DNA from 2 places in the Staphylococcus sp. AC872 genome. Region 2 is predicted to be linked to the other one. Evidence: riboswitches for the same ligand, from Rfam matches in the RefSeq annotation. Region 2 holds a riboswitch; the other holds the start of a gene.
What was found. A riboswitch is a leader RNA that binds a small molecule or an ion and turns the genes downstream of it on or off. The one in region 2 is predicted to bind FMN.
Positions count from the first base shown of each region.

Region 1: another riboswitch for FMN. It lies ahead of ACZ267_RS03105 (ECF transporter S component); the one in region 2 lies ahead of ribD (bifunctional diaminohydroxyphosphoribosylaminopyrimidine deaminase/5-amino-6-(5-phosphoribosylamino)uracil reductase RibD).

Region 1 covers NZ_CEEDKW010000002.1:12,941-21,335, reverse strand. The annotation lists gene ebpS (elastin-binding protein EbpS) at 1-1,357, opposite strand, end outside; gene ACZ267_RS03120 (RecQ family ATP-dependent DNA helicase) at 1,514-2,893, opposite strand; gene ACZ267_RS03115 (YpbB family protein) at 2,874-3,842, opposite strand; gene ACZ267_RS03110 (ferredoxin) at 3,954-4,202, shown strand; gene ACZ267_RS03105 (ECF transporter S component) at 4,254-4,802, opposite strand; FMN riboswitch at 4,864-4,992, opposite strand; gene ACZ267_RS03100 (ATP-binding protein) at 5,180-6,922, opposite strand; gene ACZ267_RS03095 (response regulator transcription factor) at 6,906-7,631, opposite strand; gene ACZ267_RS03090 (pseudouridine synthase) at 7,762-8,395, opposite strand, start outside.
Region 2 covers NZ_CEEDKW010000006.1:64,404-72,798, reverse strand. The annotation lists gene sagB (peptidoglycan release complex glucosaminidase SagB) at 216-1,070, shown strand; gene ACZ267_RS09945 (FAD/NAD(P)-binding protein) at 1,393-2,892, shown strand; FMN riboswitch at 3,090-3,220, shown strand; gene ribD (bifunctional diaminohydroxyphosphoribosylaminopyrimidine deaminase/5-amino-6-(5-phosphoribosylamino)uracil reductase RibD) at 3,384-4,427, shown strand; gene ribE (riboflavin synthase) at 4,434-5,066, shown strand; gene ribB (3,4-dihydroxy-2-butanone-4-phosphate synthase) at 5,081-6,262, shown strand; gene ribH (6,7-dimethyl-8-ribityllumazine synthase) at 6,275-6,733, shown strand; gene ACZ267_RS09920 (proline dehydrogenase family protein) at 7,005-8,006, opposite strand; gene ACZ267_RS09915 (alpha/beta fold hydrolase) at 8,239-8,395, shown strand, end outside.

The DNA of each region.
Region 1 (8,395 bases), on a different contig from region 2:
CTTTATTAGCTACTTTGTTATCATCATTGCCACTATTACTATGATTATTTAAGGCCATACCTGCGAAAATAGCAATTGCACCTAGGATTAATACTGCAGCTATAATTGGTAAGATGATTTTCATAAAGCCGCCTTTTTTCTTACCATCATGATTGTCTCGATGATTATTGTTATCATCATGTTGGTTGGCTTCTTTTTTATCATGGTGATGTTTTGCACCTGCAGCACCAGCAACACCTGCGGCGCCTGCACCTACTGCAGCAGCTTTCTTCCCTTTATTAGATTGATGTTTATCTTTATTATCATGTTTGTCGTCATCATCATGTTTGCGGTCATCCTTGATATCTTTATCACTATGATGGCTTTCTTTTTTATCATGATGATGTTTAGCTAAACCAGCGGCACCTGCAGCACCAGCAACACCTGCACCAGTTGCGGCAGCTTTCTTACCTTTACCTGATTTTTCATCATCTGATTGATGATTATCTTTAATCTCTTTGTCGTCATGTTTGTTATCATGATGATCTTGATGACGGTCATTTTTTATTTTATTTTCGCCAGTATGATCGTCTTTTTTATCATGATGATGTTTAGCTAAACCAGCAGCACCCGCAGCACCAGCCACACCGGCACCAGTTGCAGCAGCTTTTTTACCTTTACCTGAATCGTGGTGTTCTTCATCATGATGACCTTTATTAAGTTCGTCTTGGCGATCTTTAGATGTATCTTGACGACGGTCATCTTTATTAAAGTCATCATGTCGATCATTATCTTTGTGATGGTCATGTTCACGTACACGATCCTCATGGCCATTATTGTCACCATGTTTATGATCACTAGTCACTTTTTTACCAACTGCAGCACCACCTGCTAGAGCGGCATCTTTACCGTGCCCGTCTTTCTTGTCATGACGATCATCATGTTGAACATCGTCACTTTTACCACTACGCTTTAAAGGTTCATCGTGATTTAATTCTTGTTCTGACTCACGAGTCGAACGATTTTCAGGATGATGTGCCTGTTTTTGATCTCTATTTACATCATTGTGATTGGATGCATCATAATTTTTGTTATCTCCATTATGTAATGATGTATCATCATGTCTATCATCTAATGAACCATCTTGGCTATCTTTTGTACGTGAATCTGCCTGACGGTTATTATTTGTCGCTATATCTCGACGACGCTTTCTTCTCTGTGCATTTCTCGGTGGGAATTGTTGATTTGCTTTGTCTTCAGTTCTGTCTACTGCATTATCTTCTTGCTCTTCATGTGAAGATGTCTGCTCATTATGATCTTCTGGGTCTATTGCTTGACGATTTTTTTCAAAATCATCTTTGAAGTTATTATTAGACACAATCATCATCCTCTCTGTTTAATTTTATTTTATAATGATACATAAACTATACCCATTTATTAAATGATTATGTATAGTAATCAAGAATTTTTTAGGTATTAAGATTTTGTTCATAAGTTAATTATAGCTTGAATAAAGAGTTAAGCAAAATAAAATCTATAGTTCAAATAAATTTTGAAGTTTTTCACTATATGATAGCTTACGTTTAACTTTCTTGCGATTAATTACTTTCATGCTAGGTAACTCAGTATCATTGTCACAACATACATCTGGCAGTTTAGGTTGTTCATTAAAAAATTCCAACAAATATTTTCGGCGACATTGGTCAAGTTGTGTGTAGCCTAACATGCGACTATAACCTAATTTTTTACGTCTGAAAGATTGATCAAAAATACGTTGCATTTGATTAATTGAATATTGATTATAAAGTATGGATAAAATGGATTCTTTTTCAGGAGGGATAAATTGCCCTAATTCAAATGCATGAATATCTTCAGTTGTGATTCTATCAGCAAATAGTATGGTTTCTAATATAAAAGCGTCGTCGGGTTGGAATAAGCTAATGGCTTGGCTCGCTTCACCGTCTCTACCTGCTCTTCCAATCTCTTGTAGATAATTAGAAGGACTAGATGACAAATGAAAATGAATGACTGTTCGGATGTCTTTTTTATTTATTCCCATACCAAATGCACTTGTCGCAACTATGATTGGAATATCATTGTTTAAAAATTGGTGTTGTACTGTCTGTCTTTCTTGATAACTTAAATCGCCATGATATATCCCTGTTAAAAAACCTGAGTCATAAATAAGTTGAGCTAGTGTTAAACATAATTTTTTAGAGGATACATATATAATAGTGGGACCTGTTTCATTAAGTTGTGGTAACAACCATTCTATTTTTTCTTCGTCAGATCCGAAATTGAGATGTTTCAATGAAATATTCATACGATTCATACTTGTTTTAATTGTACTGAAATTAACATTGAGCATTTCAGATAAATCGCTTTCTAAATGAGGTGGTGCAGTTGCTGTTAATGCAAGAATTGTAGCCGACTTAAATGAATTCGTTATTTTTCCAATCAAGGCATAATGTGGTCTGAAATCATATCCCCATTCAGACAAACAATGCGCTTCATCAAGAACAATTAAACCAAAATCTATATTGGCGATAAGTTTAAAATTTTGAGGTTGTAATATAAATTCGGGACTTAAATAGATAAATTTACTTTGTCGAATATTGCTAAGATTTTGTCGTTTCTCTGTATTGTCCATTCCTGAATGGATACAACAAACTGCACGTTCACCATTTAACTTCATTTGCATGACTTGATCATCCATAAGAGAAATTAATGGTGAAATGACAAGTGTTGGCTTTTCAATTATATAAGTAGGTAATTGATAACAAAGGCTTTTGCCACTACCTGTTGGTAAAATACCAAGTGTATGCTTTTGATTTAATACACTGGTAATGATTTCCTCTTGCCCAGGTTTAAAGGAATCAAACCCAAACCAATCTTTAAGTTTCTGTTGAAGCAACTAAGTCACCCCTTTCAATACCGACAATTACCAATTTAATTTGAAAATAAGTTAATGTATCAAATTGTTGCTTGTACTCACGCAATTTGATTCCTATATGACTTTTGTAAAAATCGATAAATGGTTGAATTGTTGTGATGTCTAAATAACTGTCATAGTCATTGATATAACCTTTGATAAACAACTCTAAAAGATGATCTTCAATCGTATTTAATTTAACATTTTGAACAGTTGAGATGTCTTGTATCGGGTGTCCTTGCTCTAATTGATGTAAGGTTAACTTCGTTTTATTAAGTAATGTTGGACGTATAATCGTTTGATTTAATAAAGGATGTTTTTGCATATCTTCAATTTCAAACATGACATCGACCAATTGATTCATTTCTAATTCAAATAGTTCTTGTTGAGACTTCGATTCAATTAAACTGACTTGTTGTCTGGTATACATCGTCTCTTCATATCCTTGTAAATAATAATGCAAATAAACATGTTCATGCTTGCTAGCAATTTTTTCAAATAATTGTTTTATTTCAGTGATAAAATTTGACTCTAAATCGTTAACCTTTATGTGTTGATAAATATCTTTAACACGTTGTTGAATGTATGTTTGTTGAGTAATAGGAATGAACCTAAAATCGTTATGTAAGCTTTGTGATACCGTTTGAATGAGTAATTGGATACAGTTAAATGTATTAATAAGGCTATCATAGGTACATCTTGGATGCGTTTTGATATTTATTTTTGGTTCCTCATCATTCAATTCATTTAAATATCGCTCAAAAGACGGATATTTTAATCTCGGTAAACTATGATATAATGACAAAAGTTGTTGACTACTTGCGTCAAAAAATGTTTGATGGGATTTTTTTCCTGTTAAGATATTATAAATACTTTTATTTGTTTTGTAGTTGAATGCGTGCTGACACGCATATTTGATAATTTGATACAAGATAAACCCTCACTCTATAAAACGAATATATTGAAAATCACACTATCGATGTCTACAATAGTAGTATTGTTATTACTAGTGTAGCATTTTTTTCAAAGGAGGCGAATGAAATTGGCTAAATATACAATCGTTGATATGGATACTTGTATAGCATGCGGTGCATGTGGTGCAGCAGCTCCAGATATCTATGATTATGACGACGAAGGTATTGCTTTCGTAATCCTTGATGATAACCAAGGTACTGCAGAGGTGCCAGAAGAGTTATATGAAGATATGGAAGATGCACTAGAAGGTTGTCCAACAGATTCAATTAAAATTGAAGACGAACCATTTGATGGTGACGCACTTAAATTTGAATAATATATAGTATTAAAAGCGCCTTTACACATTATGTGTAAGGGCGCTAGTTATTTATAAGTGAATGTTATTTTTAATTCTATTGAATATAAAGTAAAAGATGATTGAAATGACAATACCTTTAATAATATTAAATGGTATGACACCTGAAACAATAATTACTTTAAGATTATGAACAATGTCACCTAGGTTAAATATCATGCCGTAAAGTGGTAACAATACAAAATAATTTAAAATACTTAATACAATGGTCATAACAACTGTACCTATTACAAGACCTATTAATAATGATTGCTTACTAAGTTTATTTTTATAAATATAATATGCAGCTAATAAGAAACTTGCAATTGCTAAGAAGTTCGCTACGGGGCCTACAGGATCGCCCATATTGAAAAAGAAATTGAGTAAATTTTTAATAAATGCCACTATAATTCCTGCAATTGGTCCTAATAAAAATGTAGCAAGTAATGTAGGTACGTCACTAAAGTCTAACGTTAAGTATGGTGGTAAAAATGGCAATGGAAATTTAATAAATGTAAGTACGAAAGCGACTGCACTTAACATACTTATAAAGATTAAACGTCTATTTTGGTTTTGTTGCATATATGATTTTCTCCTTTCATTCATCTTGCTAGAAAAGGAGGAAATTTGCACAACAAAAAACCTCCATCTTCTCCCATCCAGACTATACTGTCGGCTTCAGAATTTCACTGAATCAGGTAAAATGAGACATTTTACGTCGCAGGCTTAATTTACTGCCGGTTGGGAATTGCACCCGACCCCGAAGATGAATTAACTATAATTTTATTTTAAATATATCATACATGATAACTCTGTTATGTACAATGAGTTTGCTCCGATATATTTATATAGATATAAGTTGTCATTAAAATAATCAAGTTGATGATTAATCTATAGATTTAATAATAAATAAAAAACCTGTTAAAGTAATCAACTGACTCTAACAGGTTTTATTATGTTTATTTTGGTAATTTGATGATAAAGGTTGTTCCTTCGCCTACTTGACTTTCAACTTCAATTATACCGCCATGTTCTTCTATAATCATTTTACAGATAAATAATCCTAATCCAGTACCTTGTTTACCTCTTTTTCTTGATGCATCTACTTTATAGAAACGATCGAAGACTTGTTGTAAATGTTCAGGTGCGATGCCAGTACCCGTATCTGTTATTCTTAAAATATTATAGCTATTATCTTCGTCTGTAGTTACTGAAATTGTATCTCCAGGTTGTGTATATCTTGATGCGTTATCAATTAAATTGGTTAAGACTTGATCCATTCTGTCCATATCATAGTTCCATAACTGTTGATTGTTCACTTCAAATTGCATGTTAAGTTCTAAATCAGTGGCTTGTTGGCGATATTTTATTCTCATTTTGTTAAGTAAATCAGAAATTGGTTGTGTCTCTTTCTCTACAGATAATCCTTCAGCATCCATACGCGCTACATTTAATAATTCATTTACTAAGCGGTTTAGACGTTTAGATTCATCTAAGACAATAGCGAGTGATTCATGTATTTCATCTGGTTCTGTGACAACTCCATCTACAATAGATTCTGTATAGCCTTGTAGTAATGCAATTGGTGTTCGTAACTCATGAGACACATTTGCGATGAAATCTTTTTTCATTTGATCAAGATTATGTTCATTTGTCATGTCACGTATTATAGCAACGATACCACTTCTGCCATCATTTTGGATACGTTCAATATAACTCATGATAATCACATAATAACGTGTGTTTGCTTCAATTTCTTGGAATTGCGTTTCTTTAGTATTAAAGGTTTGTTCAATTTGATTTTCTATTAATTCAACCGCGTTATCATCTAATGTATAGAAGACTTGGTCTGCCATTTTGTTTGATAAAATAATATCCTTTTGTTCATTAATACCTATAACACCTTCGACCATTGAGTTAATCAAGCTATCACGTATATTTTTAGATGTAGATAATGCTTCTACGTGTTCTTGAATTTCAAAACTCATATTATTAAACGCTCGTGACAGTTCTCCAATTTCATCTTTTGTTGATACTGATGTGATATGTGAATAATCACCTTGTGATACCTTTTGAGCTTGATTTCTTAACTCTCTTAACGGTTTCGTAATTCTAGATGATAGGAAAAATGCAAAAATAGTACTCACTGCTAAAAATATAATTGCGGTAATTAAGATGATAATTGTAATCGCATTGTTAGTATCTTCAATTGATTTTAAATCTTTAAAAATAAAGACACCACTATATTCTGAGTGACTTCCTGGCTCAGCTTTCATTGGATAACCCACTAATATATAGGGATGTGAATTACCTTGTTCTTTAATCGTGACATTACGTGTCATTGACTCACCATGTTTGAAAACACGGTTAAAATCTTTATTATCTTTGATTTCTTTTAACATTGCTTTTTTATCCGGTGAAATTGTTTGTTGATAAGCGGTAGATGAATTTTTCATAATAATTAATCCACCTGGATTATCTATCAATGTTTGGCTATTTTTAATGGCTATATTTTGATTTTTAGAGCTTTCTACCAATGAACTAATACGTTTGGCGTCTTCTTTAATGGAATCTTCAGCTTCTTGTGTATAATAATATTGAATAAAAGTAATTAACGCAGCACTTAATAAAATTAAAACTGTCGTTACTATAAAAATTATAGTTAACCACAGTTTTATTACTACACTATTTAGCCGGTTCATCGTTTGTATTAACCTCGAATTTATAGCCGACGCCCCAAACCGTTTGTATCATATGAGCTGCATCACTCGATACTTTGTTGAGCTTCTCTCTTAATCTTTTCACGTGCGTATCTACCGTACGTAAATCGCCATAAAATTCATAATGCCAAACTTCTTTTAATAATTGTTCACGATCAAATACTTTATTAGGTGTTTTAGCTAAATAAATTAATAGTTCATATTCTTTTGGTGTTAAATTAACCTGCTCATTATCAGCTAGTACTCTATGTGCATCATTATCGATGACTAAGTGATTGAACTCAATCACATCTCTTGCATGAGGTTCACTTTGTTCAGGTGTTGTTGATTGCGTTCTTCTTAATAATGCTTTGACTCTTAAGACAACTTCTCTTGGGGAGAATGGTTTTACAATATAGTCATCGGCACCTGATTCAAACCCTTCGACACGATTCGTCTCTTCACCTTTTGCAGTGAGCATGATAATAGGTGTATCTTTATGCTCTCTTAATTGAGTGGCTACTTCGATACCGTCCATCTCTGGCAACATTAAGTCTAAAAGAATGCACGCATAGTCATTTTCCATAGCAAGTTGATATGCCTCTTTACCATCACTTGCTTCATGTGTTTCAAAAGATTCTCTTTCTAGGTATAGCTTAAGTAATCTTCTGATTCTGTCTTCGTCATCAACGATAAGTATTTCATTCGTCATAATACTAAATTACCTCCTACACATGCTGTTCATTTCAATAGTTATTATAGCATATGAAATAGTCATTAAGTTAGTGTTAAAGAAATCTTTGTGAAAAAAATCTCAAAGATTTAAATATCATTGGTATAGTTTAATCATTCCCATTTTCAGCTAAATGGCGGATTGTTTTAACTTCATGAGGTGTGAGTACTCGACCTTCACCTGCGTTTAAACCTTTTATGTCAAGCGGGCCAAATTGGATACGCGTTAATTTGCTTACTTGGTGTCCAAAATGTTCGAACATACGACGCACTTGTCTGTTTCTACCTTCACTAATCGTGATTTCAACAAGAGTAGTATTTTTATCTTTGTCTTGGTTTTTCACTTTAACTTGAGCAGGTTGTGTGAAACCATCTTCAAGTTCGATACCCTTTTCTAAAGCTTTCACTTCTTCTCTCATTAGATACCCTTTAAGCTTAGCGACATATTTCTTTTTAATATGATATCGAGGGTGTGTCATTAAATTCGTGAACTCTCCATCGTTCGTTAACAATAATAATCCCGATGTATCATAATCTAATCGACCTACTGGATATATACGTGTTTCTATATCTTTGAAGTAATCAGTCACGACTTTACGGCCACGATCATCCGATACACTTGTAATTACTTGTGCAGGTTTATTAAATAAAATATAAATTTTATCTTCTTGCTCTAATTTGATACCTTCAACTTCAACAGTATCTGAATTTGAAACTTTTGTACCCAGTTCAGTGACGACTTGT
Region 2 (8,395 bases):
ATTGCATGCATATAATTCGTGCATCATTTTCCTGAAGATAGTGTCAATATTGTTGTCTAAATCTTTTTCATCTCAAAAGTTTCATTTTTATTACTTTTTATTTATGAATTTGTAACAAAGTATATATTAAATTGTGAATCAGAATTAATAATGTTAAACTTTATTATCGTAATACAATTGAAAAGAATAACAACATTGACCTAAGAGGTGTGAATATGACGAAGCACAAAAAGGGATCTATTGTTGCAATTTTAGGATTGCTGATTATCTTTGTAATTGGAGCAATTATCTTTTTCTCAATGGTTTCTGACCAAATCTTCTTTAAACACGTAAAAGAAGAACAGAAGATTGAGAAATTAGATGTAACTTTAGATAAAGCCGCAAAGAAACAAATAGATAACTATACGAGTCAACAAGTATCGAATAAAAACAATGATGCGTGGAGAGATGCATCATCAACTGAAATAAAATCAGCTATGGATAGTAGTCAATTTATCGATAGTGACGTACAAAAATATCAGTTTTTAGATTTATCTAAATATCAAGGTATTGATGAAAAAAGAATTAAGCGTATGTTAGTTGATCGACCAACTTTATTGAAACATACTGATGACTTTACAAAAGCAGCGAAAGATAAACATGTAAATGAAGTTTATTTAATTTCACATGCGTTATTAGAAACAGGTGCTGCTAAGAGTGAATTATCTAAAGGTGTAGAAATTGATGGTAAGAAATACTACAACTTTTACGGTGTAGGAGCATTAGACAAAGATCCTGTTAAGACAGGTGCTGAATATGCTAAAAAACATGGTTGGGACACACCTCAAAAAGCCATTTATGGTGGTGCTGATTTCATTCATAATCATTTCTTAAAACATGAAGATCAAGATACACTATACAGTATGAGATGGAATCCTAAGAATCCTGGTGAACATCAATATGCAACTGACATTAAATGGGCTGAAAGTAATGCCACTATCATCGCGGATTTTTATAAAGATATGAAAACTGAAGGTAAATATTTCAAGTTATATGTTTATAAAGATGATAAAGATCATTTGAAGAAATAATGAAGCTAATATGGAAAAATGCCTGCAACGGTAATAACTGTTGTAGGCATTTTTGTATACGTTAACTGTATTATTCAGCTTTATTATGACGTGTCATCCATAAAAATATTATAATAGTGAGTGCTATGATTTTAGAAATTAATTTCATTTCATCACCTCTTAGAAAGATTTTATCACAAATTATAAAGGATTAAATTGTTGAAGATTAGGATATATATGAGTAAATATGAAAGTCTAATTTTTGATAATCTATGAACTTGAAAAAGGAATTATTAAGAAAAATTATCACAGAAATAGATTTTAGATAAAGGATGATATAACAATGCGAGTAGCTATAATAGGAATGGGCACAGCCGGTGTCAGTGTTTTACGTCAACTTGTCAAACATGACCATTTTGAAAAATTAAAAGTAGATGTGTATGATGACCGCAATAATATGGGACAGGGTGTTCCTTTTCAAAATGATAGTAGTGAATTACTTATTAATATGCCGTCTAAAAAAATGAGTTTAAATTTAGATGATGATGAAGAGTTTTGGAAATGGTATCAACATCAGCAAGAATTTGAATTCGATAATCCTACATATTTACCACGTTTTGTATTTGGACATTATATGAAATCATATTTATCCAAATTTGATGATCAATATGAAAATATAACAATTATCAATCATAAAGTACGTGAAATATTTACGACTTCAAAAGTAGACGAAACAAATCTTAAATATTACGTTTGTACCTCAGATGATATGAAAGAATGGCGAGAATATGATTACTTATTTTTAACCTTTGGTACATTTGCATATCACGATCCATATCATTTAAAAGGTATAAAAGGGTTTAAACCGACACCTTACCCTACATACAATTCATTAGATGATGTAAATGAAGATGATAGAATTGCAATTCTTGGTACTGGTCTAGCAAGTCTAGATGTTATTCGATATGTCACTGCACATCACCCTAGATTGCCTATTTTAATGACTAGTCGATCTGCCAATTTACCTAGTGTAAGAGGTCAAATGGTAGATATAGAATTTACACATTTAACAAAACAAAAGTTTAATGATTTACAGGCACAGAATTATGGGAATGTCCCATTAGATATAGCAGTAGATTTATTTTTAAAAGAATGTAGCGACTATGGTATAGATTTTGAAAAATTAATCAATAGAAGAACTGGAAATCATATTAATGATTTAAAGTTTGATTTAGAACATGAAAAGGAAATGGGAATTTTCCAAAGTATAATTGAATACTTAAAGGAAAATTTAAATTGGATTTGGAATAGTTTAAGTTTTGAAGATCAACAAATATTTCAAGAGAAATATACTAAAATGATTCAACTCAATTCTAATCCAATGCCTCCTAGAACTGCGAAATTACTTATTGAGTTATTAGAAAAAGAGGCGTTGATTATCCGTAAAAATTTAAAAAATGTATATCATGAGGACGGATTATTCCATTTACAATATGAAAATGAGAATGACATTGAAGATTTTAATGTAGTCATTAATGCAACTGGATCTAAAAACCATTTATCTGAGCTAGATGAAGATGACCAATTAATTCGTAATTTAGAAAATAGGCAAATTGTACAATCTCATCCCATGGGTGGTATACAAATTATTCCTGAAACGAACCAGGTTATTAGTCCTAGATTTGGTACTTTAACTAATGTCATAGCGATAGGACAAATGACAAATGGCGTCAATAAACTTAGAAACGGTGTCAAAATGATTGTTAACCAAGTGGCTAATGCAGTTGATAGATTGTATGACACTCAACAAGACTTTGAAAATATAAACGAAGAGAGCATTTAGCGTTGATTAATGATATTCGGTTATTTTTAAATCCATATTTTATTTAAAAGAGAAACAAAATCCGATGATTTAATTTAAAAGTATTACTTTAATTAAGTACAATGTATAGTAATTGTATTTTTGAAAAAGGTGTAGTATGATTTGAATTGTAGTAAATCAGAATACAATACTCAATTAACCTTTAACAATTTCATATAAAATTCTTTCGGGGCAGGGTGAAATTCCCAACCGGCAGTGATATGAGCCTGCGACCTGCTAACATTTGTTAGTGGCTGATCTAGTGAAATTCTAGAGCCGACAGTTAAAGTCTGGATGGGAGAAAGAATGACGTTTATCGACATTAACATATATTTGTATAAGTATGTGTATTAATAAGTATATTTTTATTTTTTAGATATAAATATGCTTGTTTAAAAATATATGATTTCGCCTTATGCCTTGAAATGTATCATTTCATTGGTGTAAGGCTTTTTAATTTTAGAGGTGATATTTTGAGTAAATTTATGAATTATGCTATTCAACTTGCACAAATGGTTGATGGACAAACAGGTGTTAATCCTCCTGTAGGTTCGGTTGTCGTCAAAGACGGTAGAATAGTTGGTATTGGTGCTCACTTACGAAAAGGTGATAAACATGCTGAAGTTCAAGCTTTAGACATGGCACAATCAGAAGCAAAAGGTGCGACAATATATGTATCATTAGAACCATGTACACATCATGGTTCAACGCCACCATGTGTAGATAAAATCATCGAAGCAGGTATTCAAAAAGTCATTTATGCTGTTAAAGATACTACACTCATTTCAAAAGGTGATGACATATTGAAGAATGCAGGCATTGAAGTTGAATTTCAATATAATGCCGTTGCAGCCCAACTTTATCAAGATTTCTTCACTGCTAAAAGGAATGGCATTCCCGAATTAACTGTGAAAGTTTCTGCTAGTTTAGATGGTAAACAAGCTACCGATGATGGCGAGAGTAAGTGGATTACTAATAAGGATGTAAAAAAAGATGTTTATCAATTACGTCATAGTCACGATGCAGTATTAACCGGACGTAAAACGATAGAAGCTGACGATCCTTTGTACACGACAAGGATAGCTGACGGTAAACATCCAATTCGTGTCATACTTAGTAAAAGTGGCAAATTAGATTTTGGTCAACAACTATTTCACGACAACGCTTCTCCCATTTGGATCTATACAGAAAATAAAAATTTAACAGTAGACAATAGTAATGTAACTATTATATATATGGAACAATGTGAGATTAAATCTATTTTAAAAGATTTATATCATAAAGGTATCGGGAAACTGTTAGTCGAAGCAGGTCCCGAAATTACTTCAGAATTTCTCCAATCAGATCATTTAGATCACCTTGTACTTTATTTTGCCCCGAAAATAATAGGTGGTTCTGGTAAGAATCAATTTTTCCAAACTGACCAAATTATATCATTACCAGATACAACTCAATTTGAAATTGTTAATTCCACGTTAATACATCAAAATATTAAATTAGTTTTGAGAAAGAAGTGATTGCAAATGTTTACAGGCATCATTGAAGAAATAGGAACGGTACAAGAAGTTCGTAATCAAAATTCAGTTCGAACATTAGTAATTACTGCCGAAAAAATACTAGAAGACATGCATATTGGTGATTCAATTAGTGTGAACGGTGCGTGTTTGACTGTCATTGATTTTGATGACCAAACATTTTCTGTTCAAGTGATTAAAGGCACAGAAAATAAAACTTACCTCTCTGATGTTCAACGCCATACGAAAGTTAATTTAGAAAGAGCGATGAGTGGAAACGGCAGATTTGGTGGTCACTTTGTGTTAGGTCATGTTGATCATTTAGGAACGATTTCTAAAATTAATGAATCTGCCAATTCAATGATTATCCAAATTAAAGCATCCAAATCCATACTTAATCAAATGGTTAAACAAGGATCGATAACAGTTGATGGTACAAGTTTAACGATTTTCGATCTTCATTCAGATGCTTTTGATATACATTTGATTCCTGAAACAAGACGTTCCACCATCTTATCTAGTAAAAAAGTGGGAGATAACGTACATTTAGAATCAGATGTATTATTCAAATATGTTGAAAATATTTTAAATCATAATCAATCGAGTTTAACAGAAGAAAAACTAAAAGCATTTGGTTTTTAGGGGAGGCAATAAACATGAAGTTCGACAGTATTGAATTAGCCTTAAAAGCTTTAAAACAAGGTGAAAGTATTATTGTAGTTGATGATGAAGATAGAGAAAATGAAGGCGACTTAATAGCAATAACTGAATGGATGAAAGACGATACGATTAATTTCATGGCTAGAGAAGGTCGTGGGTTAATTTGTACACCTATCAGTTCAAGTATTAGTGAACGCCTAGAGCTCCATCCGATGGAATCACATAACTCAGACGTGTATGGGACAAATTTTACTGTAAGTATTGACCATAAGAATACAACAACAGGTATCAGTGCGAATGAGAGAACACTAACTGCAAGAGCACTAATCGAAGAGCATGCAAAAGCTTCAGATTTTAACCGTCCAGGTCACTTATTTCCTTTAATTGCTAAAGATAATGGTGTGTTAGAAAGAAATGGGCATACAGAGGCGGCAGTAGATCTTGCTAAATTAACAGGTGCTAAACCTGCAGGTGTAATTTGTGAAATTATGAATAATGATGGGTCTATGGCTAAGGGTGAAGATCTTCAAGCATTTAAAGAGAAACATCAATTAGTTATGATTACGATTGAAAGTTTAATAGAATATCGTCAAGTTAATGAATCACATGTAAATCTTAATGCGAAAGTAAAAATGCCAACCGATTTTGGTACATTTGATATGTATGGTTTTACAACTGATTATAGTGAAGAAGAAATCGTCGTTATAACTAAAGGTGATATTAGATCACATGAAAATGTGCGTATCCATTCTGCATGCCTTACGGGTGATATTTTCCATAGCCAACGATGTGATTGTGGTGCTCAATTAGAAGCTTCGATGAATTATATAGAACAAAACGGTGGAATGATTATCTATTTACCTCAAGAAGGGCGTGGCATAGGACTCATGAATAAATTACGTGCCTATGAATTAATTGAAAAAGGTTATGATACTGTTACAGCTAATTTAGCATTAGGATTCGATGAAGATTTACGAGATTATAATATAGCTGCACAGATTCTTAAATATTTTGAAATAGAAAAAGTAAATTTATTAAGTAATAATCCGAAGAAATTTGAAGGATTAAAAGAATATGGCATTAATATTCAACAACGTATAGAAGTGATTGTACCAGAAACACAATATAATCATGACTATATGACAACTAAAAAAGAAAAAATGGGACATTTAATTTAGGAGGATCATAAAATGAATTTTGAAGGAAAATTAGTAGGTAAAGATTTAAAAGTTGCTATTGTAGTGAGTAGATTTAATGATTTTATTACAGGACGTTTGCTAGAGGGTGCTAAGGATACTTTTATTCGTCACGATGTTGACGAAAATAATATTGATGTCGCTTATGTACCTGGTGCTTTTGAAATTCCTATGGTTGCAAGAAAATTAGCTCAAACAGGTAAATATGATGCAGTAGTCACATTAGGATGTGTCATAAGAGGGGCGACATCGCATTATGATTATGTTTGTAATGAAGTTGCAAAAGGTGTATCAAAAGCTAATGAGTCAACAGATGTGCCTGTTATATTTGGTATATTAACTACGGAAAGTATTGAACAAGCAGTTGAACGTGCAGGAACTAAAGCAGGTAATAAAGGTTCTGAAGCGGCTGTAAGTGCAATAGAAATGGCTAATTTATTGAAACAATTTTAAACAAGAAAGGAGAGGGACAGAAATAATAAAGAACCACTAATCATTGAATATGAAGTGGTTCTTACGCATTAGCCACAGCTAATGTGTACTTTAAAATAGGAATACATGAGTGAAACTCATGCATAAGAAATACTAATTTCTAAAGAAAAAGAATGACTTTACAGTCAACTACTGCTTATACATGAATGTAACTTGAAATATATATTTATGTCTCAACCTGTACAGCCTGCCTACAAAATTAGTATTTTGTGGGCAGTTTTTTTTAATGATTTTATTTACGTAAATACTTAGTAGTTAACCCTACAAGAGAAGCAACACTTATACCAATAGCTGAGAAAACACCAACTTTTTTCAATGTCTCTGGTGTCGCAAATTCTTTAACTGCTAATGATAAATTTTGTGGGCGTTCTGCTAATCTTCTCATAAAGTAAGCAAACCAATCATCACCATAAGGGACATATACTGTAAAATGATAGCCCTCATTGGCAATTGTTTGAGCTAACTCTGAACGGAAACCATATAGCATCTGGAATTCCATTTGCTCTTTTTCGATATGATTTTCTTTCATAAATTGTTTCACATGGTTAATAATATTATGATCATGTGTTGCAACTGAAGTGAAATTACGCGCATTTAAAAGTCTTTTTTCAATTATTTTAATATAATTTGCGTCAATCTCTTCTTTAGTTTGGTATGCAATAGAGGCATCCTCTTTATATGCCCCTTTAACGAGTCTTAATCGTAACTCAGGATATTTATCAATCAGTTTTTCAGCATCATAGAGATATGCTTGAATCACTGTACCAACATTTTTGAATTCTCCCTTTAATCGATCTAAAACTTCAATAATTTGTTGTAAGCTATCATATTTTTCAGTATCTATATTGATATGCATGTTCCCATATTCATTAGCTTTAAGTAAAATTTCTCTCAAATTTTGGTATGCAAGTTCTAAGTCAAATTCACTACCTAATAAACTTAATTTGACTGACATATGTGCATCAACATGGTATTGGCTTATGGCTTCCATGATTTCTAATATTTCTTGTTTAGCTTGTTGACTTTCTTGCTCTGTTGTCACAAATTCCCCTAAGTTATCAACAGTAACAGAAATCTTGTTTTCATTTAAATACTCAATTGTTTCTATCAATTGTGGAATTGTGTTACCAGCTACTACTTTGTTAGCACCAAGTCTTGGACCAACTTGTTTAGCAGCATTATTTAAATAACTGTTATTAGACAAAGTTATAAATACATTTTTGAAAACTCCCATCGTACATACCTCCATAACCAAATATCATTGGTAGTTTTAAAATAGTGTATCATGAAACATATTTTTGAGAAAGCGTTTACATAAAGAATTTAATAATGTTTTTAGTAATATTACACGGTTTTGAGGTAGGCATGTCTGCATGTTTAAGATAATAGATTAAAATGGCAATTAATTGTAATGTTTTGGTATAATTATGCTATTGAAGATTTTTGAAAAAAGGGGCAATTTAAGAATGTGGAAGTGGGAAACTGAAAATGACGCAAAAGGCGTTGTTGTCATTGCTCATAATATATTAGAACATACTGGTCGATATGCCTATGTTATTACGATGTTAAGAAGAAATGGTTATCATGTCATAATGGGTGATCTACCTGGACAAGGCCAAACGT